Regions from separate parts of the Staphylococcus sp. CoH_129_LAB_1 genome, predicted to be linked through region 1. Evidence: riboswitches for the same ligand, from Rfam matches in the RefSeq annotation. Region 1 holds a riboswitch; the other holds the start of a gene.
What was found. A riboswitch is a leader RNA that binds a small molecule or an ion and turns the genes downstream of it on or off. The one in region 1 is predicted to bind S-adenosylmethionine.
Positions count from the first base shown of each region.

Region 2: it holds a riboswitch for S-adenosylmethionine, as region 1 does, so the genes downstream of both, AC2FB1_RS09605 (MetQ/NlpA family ABC transporter substrate-binding protein) here and metX (homoserine O-acetyltransferase MetX) in region 1, are expected to answer to the same signal.

Region 1 is NZ_JBXWKZ010000025.1:27,225-31,564, forward strand. Features, by position in the region: gene AC2FB1_RS08205 (DHH family phosphoesterase) at 1-794, opposite strand, end outside; gene AC2FB1_RS08210 (YybS family protein) at 822-1,733, opposite strand; gene metX (homoserine O-acetyltransferase MetX) at 1,824-2,792, opposite strand; SAM riboswitch class I at 2,865-2,966, opposite strand; gene AC2FB1_RS08220 (AzlD domain-containing protein) at 3,052-3,381, opposite strand; gene AC2FB1_RS08225 (AzlC family ABC transporter permease) at 3,378-4,073, opposite strand.
Region 2 is NZ_JBXWKZ010000034.1:20,835-25,174, forward strand. Features, by position in the region: gene AC2FB1_RS09595 (APC family permease) at 1-407, shown strand, start outside; gene AC2FB1_RS09600 (aspartate aminotransferase family protein) at 543-1,880, opposite strand; gene AC2FB1_RS09605 (MetQ/NlpA family ABC transporter substrate-binding protein) at 2,078-2,893, opposite strand; SAM riboswitch class I at 2,999-3,107, opposite strand; gene AC2FB1_RS09610 (hypothetical protein) at 3,255-3,680, shown strand; gene AC2FB1_RS09615 (cell surface protein) at 3,846-4,340, shown strand, end outside.

The DNA of each region.
Region 1 (4,340 bases):
ACGCCAATACTTAATGTCAATTGTGCACGGTAGCCTACACTTTTTTCACGTAACTGACTTAGAATTTCAAAATTAGAGTCTTCTATTTCTGCTAAGATTTTTTGATTTAAATAAGCTACGAATTGATCTGAACTATAACGTTTAAAATAAATATTATATTCAGTTGCCCATCGACTAATAATACGCGTCACCATTGAGTTGATTTCAGAACGTTGTGTGTCATTCATATTTTGCGTAATTTCATCGTAGTTATCTAAAAATAACGTTGCAATGATAGGCTTTGATTCTTCATATAATTCATTTGTATGTACTTTTTCTGTAATATCAAAGAAATATAAACAACGCTCTTCTTCAGAATAACGTACATTATAATGATACTGACCATGTTCAATTTCTATCTCTTGCACTCTTTCAAGTTGCTTAAGAATATTTGGAAAAACTTCATTGACTGATTCTGAGATGACATTGGTTTCTAGATGTTCAGACATATATTGGTTGATCCATTCGATGTGGTCTTCAGCATCAATTACGACTAAGCCAATTGGCAGACGTTTAATTGCTTTATTATTTCCTGCTGAAATATAACCACTCAGATTATCCACATAATTATCCATTTTTAATAATGCTTGTCTAATCAATACCGCACTAATCACAATCATAATGATTAAAGCAATGGCTGCAAATATTGAAATTAAGGGTTTAAATATAAAACCTAAAATAACAAGTGCAATCGCCGTAAGCACCATCAAAAAATAAGGAATAAGTAAGGCCTTTTTAGTGGATTGACGGTTCATTCTTCCACCTCTATTCACTTTTTAAAGTCATTTTTTAATCATTCGTTTTAAGTTAATTCCTAAATCAAGCACGCCAAGTAATGATACGATATGCGTAAATGGTGAAATAATTGTCCCCACGACCATTAATAATATAGATACCGCATCAGGTAATCGCTTAGCTTTTCCAAAGAAATGAATCAAACTCAATCCTTGGATATACATCAATAATGATAACACAACTTCGAAATTTAATACGATACTTTGGAATATACTTGGTTCTGTCGCAAACATCACACATACTAGCACAATCATGTAAATCCATAATAATGTACGACTCATTTGCCAAGCAAATAAAGGTTTAAAAATAGGTGTTGCTACTTTGAATTTACGTAAAATTGGAAATGTGATAATTACATTAATTAAAACTAAGAAAAAGACAATAATAATGATGTAACTTGGAAGTTGAACAGCCATTTGACGAAATCCTTCTTCTAGGATGGTCTTGTAGTCTGATTCAACGCCTGAACTTACAATCGCATTGTGCATTGCATCTTTTATTGGTTTAATCAATACTTCGGTATTTGGAATCTTTTTGAACGCTTGTAATAACATAAATGCAATTAACGTAAACATGCTTAAATACGTCGTTGCGATATATAAGATGCGCTCTTTAGATGTACGTTCTTTTAATAATTGGCCAATTATAAAACTTAGTAATAAAACTAAAATCATGGCACTTAATACAAAGGTATTCCCTAATAAGGTCGTGATGACTACAGTGAGTAAAGCCCCAATTCCAAATGTAGCTATTGATTTATGCCACATGATAATACCTGGAATGGTAGCGAATAAACATAGAATCAGACCAATCATCGGCAATACATACGTAACTAAAGCAACTGCTACAAGCACGATGGTTCCTATAATCATTGCTTTAGGATGTACTTTTGAAAACACATTCGCCACTCCTATACTTTTTTTGACTATAAGCTCTATTTTAACCTCTATATTCAATTAAAACAAATGTGTTATCTATTCTCTCACCTATTATTTTCGTTTGAATTTCGAAACTTTTAAAAAGTGATACAAGTTAGGCGCCCAGTCATTAAAATTAAGTAAAAAACCATCATGGCCTACATTGTCCGGAACAAAAAAGTGACGATTATATTTAAAACGTTCTCCTACTGCTCTTACTTGATCATCTGGATATAACAAATCATCTGTAAAGCCCATGGTTAATACTTTTGTATTTAAAGATTGAAACACCTCATCAACATCATCACGCTGACGATCAAGATTATGACTATCTAAGACATTCAACATTGTTAAATAACACGATAAATTATAGGATTCTTTAAACTTATTACCTTGATAACGTTGATAATTAATTACTTCATCTGGCGTAAAGCGCGCGTCATAACTTTTTGAAGAACGATATGTTAAAAATCCAAGTTGTCTTGCAATACTAAGTCCCTCTTTGCCTCCAATATGAATCGCTTCACGTGCAATTTCATTGAAAGCACGACTGTATGAAGAAGTTTTATCTGTAGCTGCTAAGATGACTGCCTTATCTACTTCAAATTGATGATTATATAATAATTCCATCACTTGCATGCCACCTAAACTGCCACCAATTAAAATATCGATTTTAGTAAATCCAAGTGCTTTTATTCCCAATTCAATTGCTTTAACAATATCTCTTAATGTTATTTTTTTAGGAAAATGAGAATCATTTAATGGTGAGCTTGAACCAAAAGGACTTCCAATAACATTAAAAGTAAGAAACTGGTAATCATATATTGGCATATAACCACCATCAATAATCTCACGCCACCATCCAGGATGTTCGTCTGTACCGTAAGTTAAATGATTACCTGTCAGAGCATGACAAACCACAACAAGCGGTTGTCCCGAATAACCTACATGCTCATAACGTAATTTCAGATTCTCAATCGTTTCACCTGATTCTGTTTTAAAAGCACCTAAATTTAATGTATCTACTGTATAATTTGTCATGCTATACCTCCTTAGAATAAAAAAAATCGCTTCCACTCTTAATTTTAAAAGTATGAAGCGACAATGCTTTAGTACTTATCATTCGAGTAACTCGTTGGTTGTAGCACCGTACAAATTATTTGCCGGTTGCTGAAGCTTCACAGGGCCAATTCCCTCTACTTCTCAAAATAAGAGTATCTATGTATGTATTTGAAATGTTTAATTTAAATATATTTTATCCAATTCTATAGATAACTTCAATGTGTACCCTATAAACGTTTTAAAAGAACCATCGTATACCTGCAATTAATACAACACCTACGATAATAGTAATGGTTAAACTACGTGTCACAAGTGCAATAATGACGGTAGGAATTGTTGCTACAATAAACGGAATATTCAATTCAAAGCCTTGTACACCTTCATGTTGAACAATAAAACTATCAATGACTAGTGCAGTAAATAATGAAATTGGAATAAACGACAGCCATTTAATGACTGCTTCCGAAAGCTGAATATGTGAAATCATTAAAAATGGTACGACACGTACAATCAATGTCACTAGTCCACATAAAACAATGAGTAAAAACATATGTCCAGTTATCGTCATCGATCCATCACCACCCCGAGTGTGGCAGCACTAATTGACGTGACAAGAATAGCCACATAAGATGGCATCCAACAACTTAAAATAAACATCATTATAATAACAAAAGCGATTAATGTAAGGTAAATTTTAATTTTAGAACGTGTAATAGTTTCAAATTGAGCCATAGCCAGGAAAATAAACATGGCTGTAATCGCAAAGTCTAATCCTAGCATGTCTGGATGAGAAATATATTTACCGAAAACAGCTCCCGCCACACAAGATATTGTCCAAAATAAATATGCAGTAATATTTAAGCCATGTAGCCAACGGTCATTAATAGTTTCACCTTTTAAATGTGGTGTGATTGCTACGCCAAATGTTTCGTCAGTAAGAATAGAAGATAATCCCAAGCGATTCCATATTCCATATTCTTTATAATTAGGGGCAAGCGTCATAGATAATAAAAAGAAGCGGGAATTCACAATTAATGTTGTTAACACAATTGCTGATATAGGTGTGCCAGCAATGACTAAAGCACAAATAATAAATTGTGCTGCACCTGCATAAACGAGTAAACATAACAGAAGGATTTCTAGAACACTAAAATGTTGAGAAGCTGCCACAATGCCAAATGATAATCCTATCCCAATGTATCCTAATAATGTTGGAATACATTCTTTGACCCCTTGTTGAAATGTCACATGTGACGTCATTTTAGCTCCCCCCTATATATATGTGTGTTTAAATTGAATATACATTTTAATTAAACTCAGTCTAAGATAATCTAAGATAACCTTCAATATTTTTAGACAACCGTTTGAGTGAGGTAAGAGAGAAGGTAGTTTTAAAACCTTGATATAAAAAGCATTTTAAAGATATCAGAAATTTTAGAAATTTTTAAAGTTACCTCTCTCAGAGTAGTCTTATTTTAGTAGGAAAATTAAATAAAAAGTAGGATAACACATAAAAAACACCTGAGA
Region 2 (4,340 bases), on a different contig from region 1:
TACCTTCTTGGTTAGCCAAATTAAATGGTAAACATTTACCTAATAGAGCGCTTGTTATTTTAACTATCATTGGTGTTTTAATTGGTTCAATGTTCCCATTTGCTTTCTTAGCTCAATTAATTTCAGCAGGTACATTAATTGCATTTATGTTTGTATCTATTGCAATGTATAGTTTAAGAAAACGTGAAGGAAAAGATTTACCAGTTCCAGCATTTAAAGTTCCATTCTTCCCAGTATTACCAGTCATTACATTTGTATTAGTATTACTTGTATTCTGGGGATTAAGTTTTGAAGCTAAACTTTACACATTAATTTGGTTCTTAGTTGGTATTGTTATATATGTATTCTATGGTATTAAGCATTCTAAAAAGAATGAAGAAGATGATTATGTTGTACCAAAAGATTAAGATAATGAACTAATTTCATATTTATAATATTTTAATCCCCCTAAGAAATATTCAATTATTTTTTAGGGGGGATTATACTGAAAAAGAGCAAGAAAAGATTTTAGTTGAATATCTTTTCTTGCTCTTTTGATAATGTTACCAACCTTGTCCATCAATCATATACTTATCTAACAGGTCATCTTGTAAGGCTTGCAGTGCACTTTCAATTACATCTAATGCCTTATCTAATTGTTGGTAAGTAATGACAAGTGGGGGTTGGAATCGTAGTACATTTCCAGTAATTGCAATAATAACGACGCCATGTTCGAAACAATAATTACATATTTTCAAAGCTTCTTCTGATGCTCGTTCTTTTGTTTTTTTATCTTTAACAATATCAATGCCAATGGATAATCCAATACCGCGTACATCTCCTACGTAATTATATTTATCTATCCATTGATTCATACGTTGACGCACGTAGTTCCCTTTTTCAGTACTGGCAGTTAATAAATCATCTTCTTCTATCATTTCAATCGTAGCAAGAGCCGCTTCACAACTTACTGGATTTGCTCCTGTTGTAAATAAGTGTGCTGGAGCTTCAAGACTTTCAATAATTTCTTTTCGACCTACAATTGCTGACATTGGTAATCCGCCTGCTAATGATTTACCAAATGTAATGATATCTGGTGTAAAGTTAAAGTGAGTCACGGAACTCCAAGAACCTGTCCGTCCTAATCCTTGTTGAATATCGTCAACGGCAATTAAAATACCATGTTTACGACATAAGGCTTCCAGTGCTTCAAAGTATCCTTCTACTGGTTCTAGTAATCCTCCATCTCCTTGAATCGTTTCTAATACAATACAAGCTACTTCTTCAGCTGGAACATACTTCGCAAACATATCTTTTAATGGTGCTAAATATTCTTCAATAGTATTTGGCTTGGATTGTTCAAACATTCCTCTGTATTTATCTGGAAATGGTATATGATAAAATCCATTTAATAACGGTCCATAATGTTTACGCATATTCAAACTGATAGTAGACATTGATAGCGATCCAAATGTAGATCCATGATAGGCATTTGTAAAACTAATGATATATGGCCGTCCTGTATAAGCACGTGCAAATTTAATTATTCCATCATTAGCATCCGAACCACTCAAACCAAATGTAACACGTTTTTCATAGTTTCCTGGTGCAATATCACATAACTTTTTAGCGAGTCTTACTAAAGGCTCGTGATACATGTATGCGGGCGTATAATGGATGAATTGATCTACCTGTTTTTTTATTGCTTCTGTCACTTTTTTTGGTGCATGTCCAACGTTTTGTGAACTAGCACTAGACAACAAATCAATATATTCTTTTCCATCTACATCTACTAATGTAGCTCCATGCCCGTGGTCAATCACTAGTGGATAATATTTAATACGTCCTGATGTAGCAAAATACTTACTATCTTCTTTTATCATGTCCTCTGCTTTACTCAAATTGACTCATCCTCTCCCACAACATCAATAATCTACACTGTTTATTATTGACTTTACTTCTATGATAATAATCAATATCTTACTAATAATTGTCAGATTTGTAAATATTTTCAGAAAAATTAAAATATATTTTTTCTATCTTTTATACAATGATAAATATAAATCATAAAAGGCCTCTAATAGAGACCTTTTATGATTTATTTGTTTTCATATGGAATAACATCATCGCCATATTCTTTTTTAATATACTCTTTAATTTCTTTAGATTGCATAACTTTTAATAATGTTTGGAATTTTTTATCATCTTTATGACCTTCTTGAACGGCAATAGTATTCGCAAATGGTGATGATTTACCTTCCATAACAATAGCATCTTTAGATGGTTTTAAACCATTATCAAGCGCATAGTTTGAATTCATAATCACTGCAGCGCCTTCACCATTCTTATATGTTTTTGGTAAGAATTCTGCACCTTGCTGATGATTAAATTTTAAATGTTTTTTATTTTCAGCAATATCTTCAAATTTTGCATTTTCGATTTTAACGCCTTTTTTCAACTTTATTAATCCTTCGTCAACAAAGAATGATAAAAATCGTCCTTCTTCTGCCGGATTATTAGAAACATAAATCGTTGATCCATCTGGAATATCTTTTAAGTGTTTATATTTTTTACTGTATACACCCATAGGGGTCGTAAATACTTTGCCTAACTCTTCAATCTTGTACCCATGACTTTTCTTTTCAGCATTTAAGTATGGAACATGTTGGAAGAAGTTAGCATCTACATCACCTTTATCTAGCAATTTATTAGGCACTTTATAATCATTAACTTCCTTAACTTCTAAATCATAACCTTTTTTCTTCATCTCTTCTTTAGCTTTTTTCAATACATCACCATGAGGTGCTGGTGACGCTGCGACAGTTATTTTCTTGCTATCCTCTTTTTCTTTTCCACATGCTGTTAAAGTGAATACTACTAATACGATACTAAATATACCTATCCATTTTTTCATATGTATCAATCCTTTTATCAATTTTCAATATTCTTTTTCTCTTATAGATATGTAAAGACATAAAAAAATACTTTCTACTATTAAGAGAAAGCATTGATACACTTTCTCTCATCTTCTAAAGTATATGATTTACTTTATGTGAATTAGCACCATGTCATAAAATAACGGTTGCCGGGCTTCATAGGGCACATCCCTCCACCACTCTTGATAAGAGTTTATAGTTTATTGAATTATCATTAATTTATCATTAGTTTAAATATAAGTCAATATAATATTTAAACTATTCTAAATATTTAGAAAGTGTTGAATGCTTTCTTTACGGGAATACTCTTATCATATTTATAATCAAAGGAGGAATACTATGATTCGTTATGTTTATCATTTTATCAGTGCTTTAGTCATTAGTATCATTTTATTAATCACAATGGTTATCATGGATATCTTAGCTCAATCGACGCATCTTACTTTATTATTAATTAATATCGATTTCTTAATTGATCCAAGTAAAACTCCTTTACTATTAGAACTAGCCATTCATATCTTTATAGGATGGTTAATATATTTTATTTTCTTGCTTATTTATCACGTATTTAAATCATTATATAAAGTAAGCTATTTCTTATTAATGCTCGTTTTTGCCTCTCTTTACCCTTCACTTATCATTATAGCAAAACGATCATTCTTCCATTTTAGTTGGAGTGAATATGGATTATGGATGATAGCTCACATTATTTTTACAATTTTAATGGCTTTCGCTATTTCATATTTTTCTAAAAAACAATATTAACTTTTTAAATAAATGATTTGGAAATATTTATTTAATTTTTACAAAAGGTTTATTCTTTAAGTTAAGTTAAAGATTTATTATGATTTTTTTTAAAATCCTATTTCTGCTCTATTTAAATGCTACACTCTAGTTGTAATTGATCATGAATGAAATGGGGTTTTCATTATGAAGAAAGTTTCTCTTATTGCAACTATACTTTTAACAAGTACGATGTTACTTACAACGACTCATTCTGTAGAAGCACATGCTGCCGATTTAGTTACTAAAGAAAATGCTAAACAAATTGCTACAGATGCATTATCTAATAGTGGAGGTAATCCAAACCTACAACGATTTGGTCGTACTGTTGACAAAGGAGAATACTTTGAAATTATAAGTCATAACAAGTTAAATACAGGTAGTGGGGAGTATAGAGTTTATAAGAATGGCGAAGTTGAGTATAAAAATGGTCCATATAGTGACTTTAATCGACTTCAAGATACACGTATTCATGCAGAATCAGGTATCGCTAAAGCTGCTGAAACAACTTCTTCTCCTAACAATAAACAAGTTAATTCTGTTGATTGTGCACGTGAACTTAATCGTTATTATATAGGGACAGTTGCTTCTTCTGAACTACCATCTTCTAAGTCCCATAACAATACTCAAACTTCACAATCT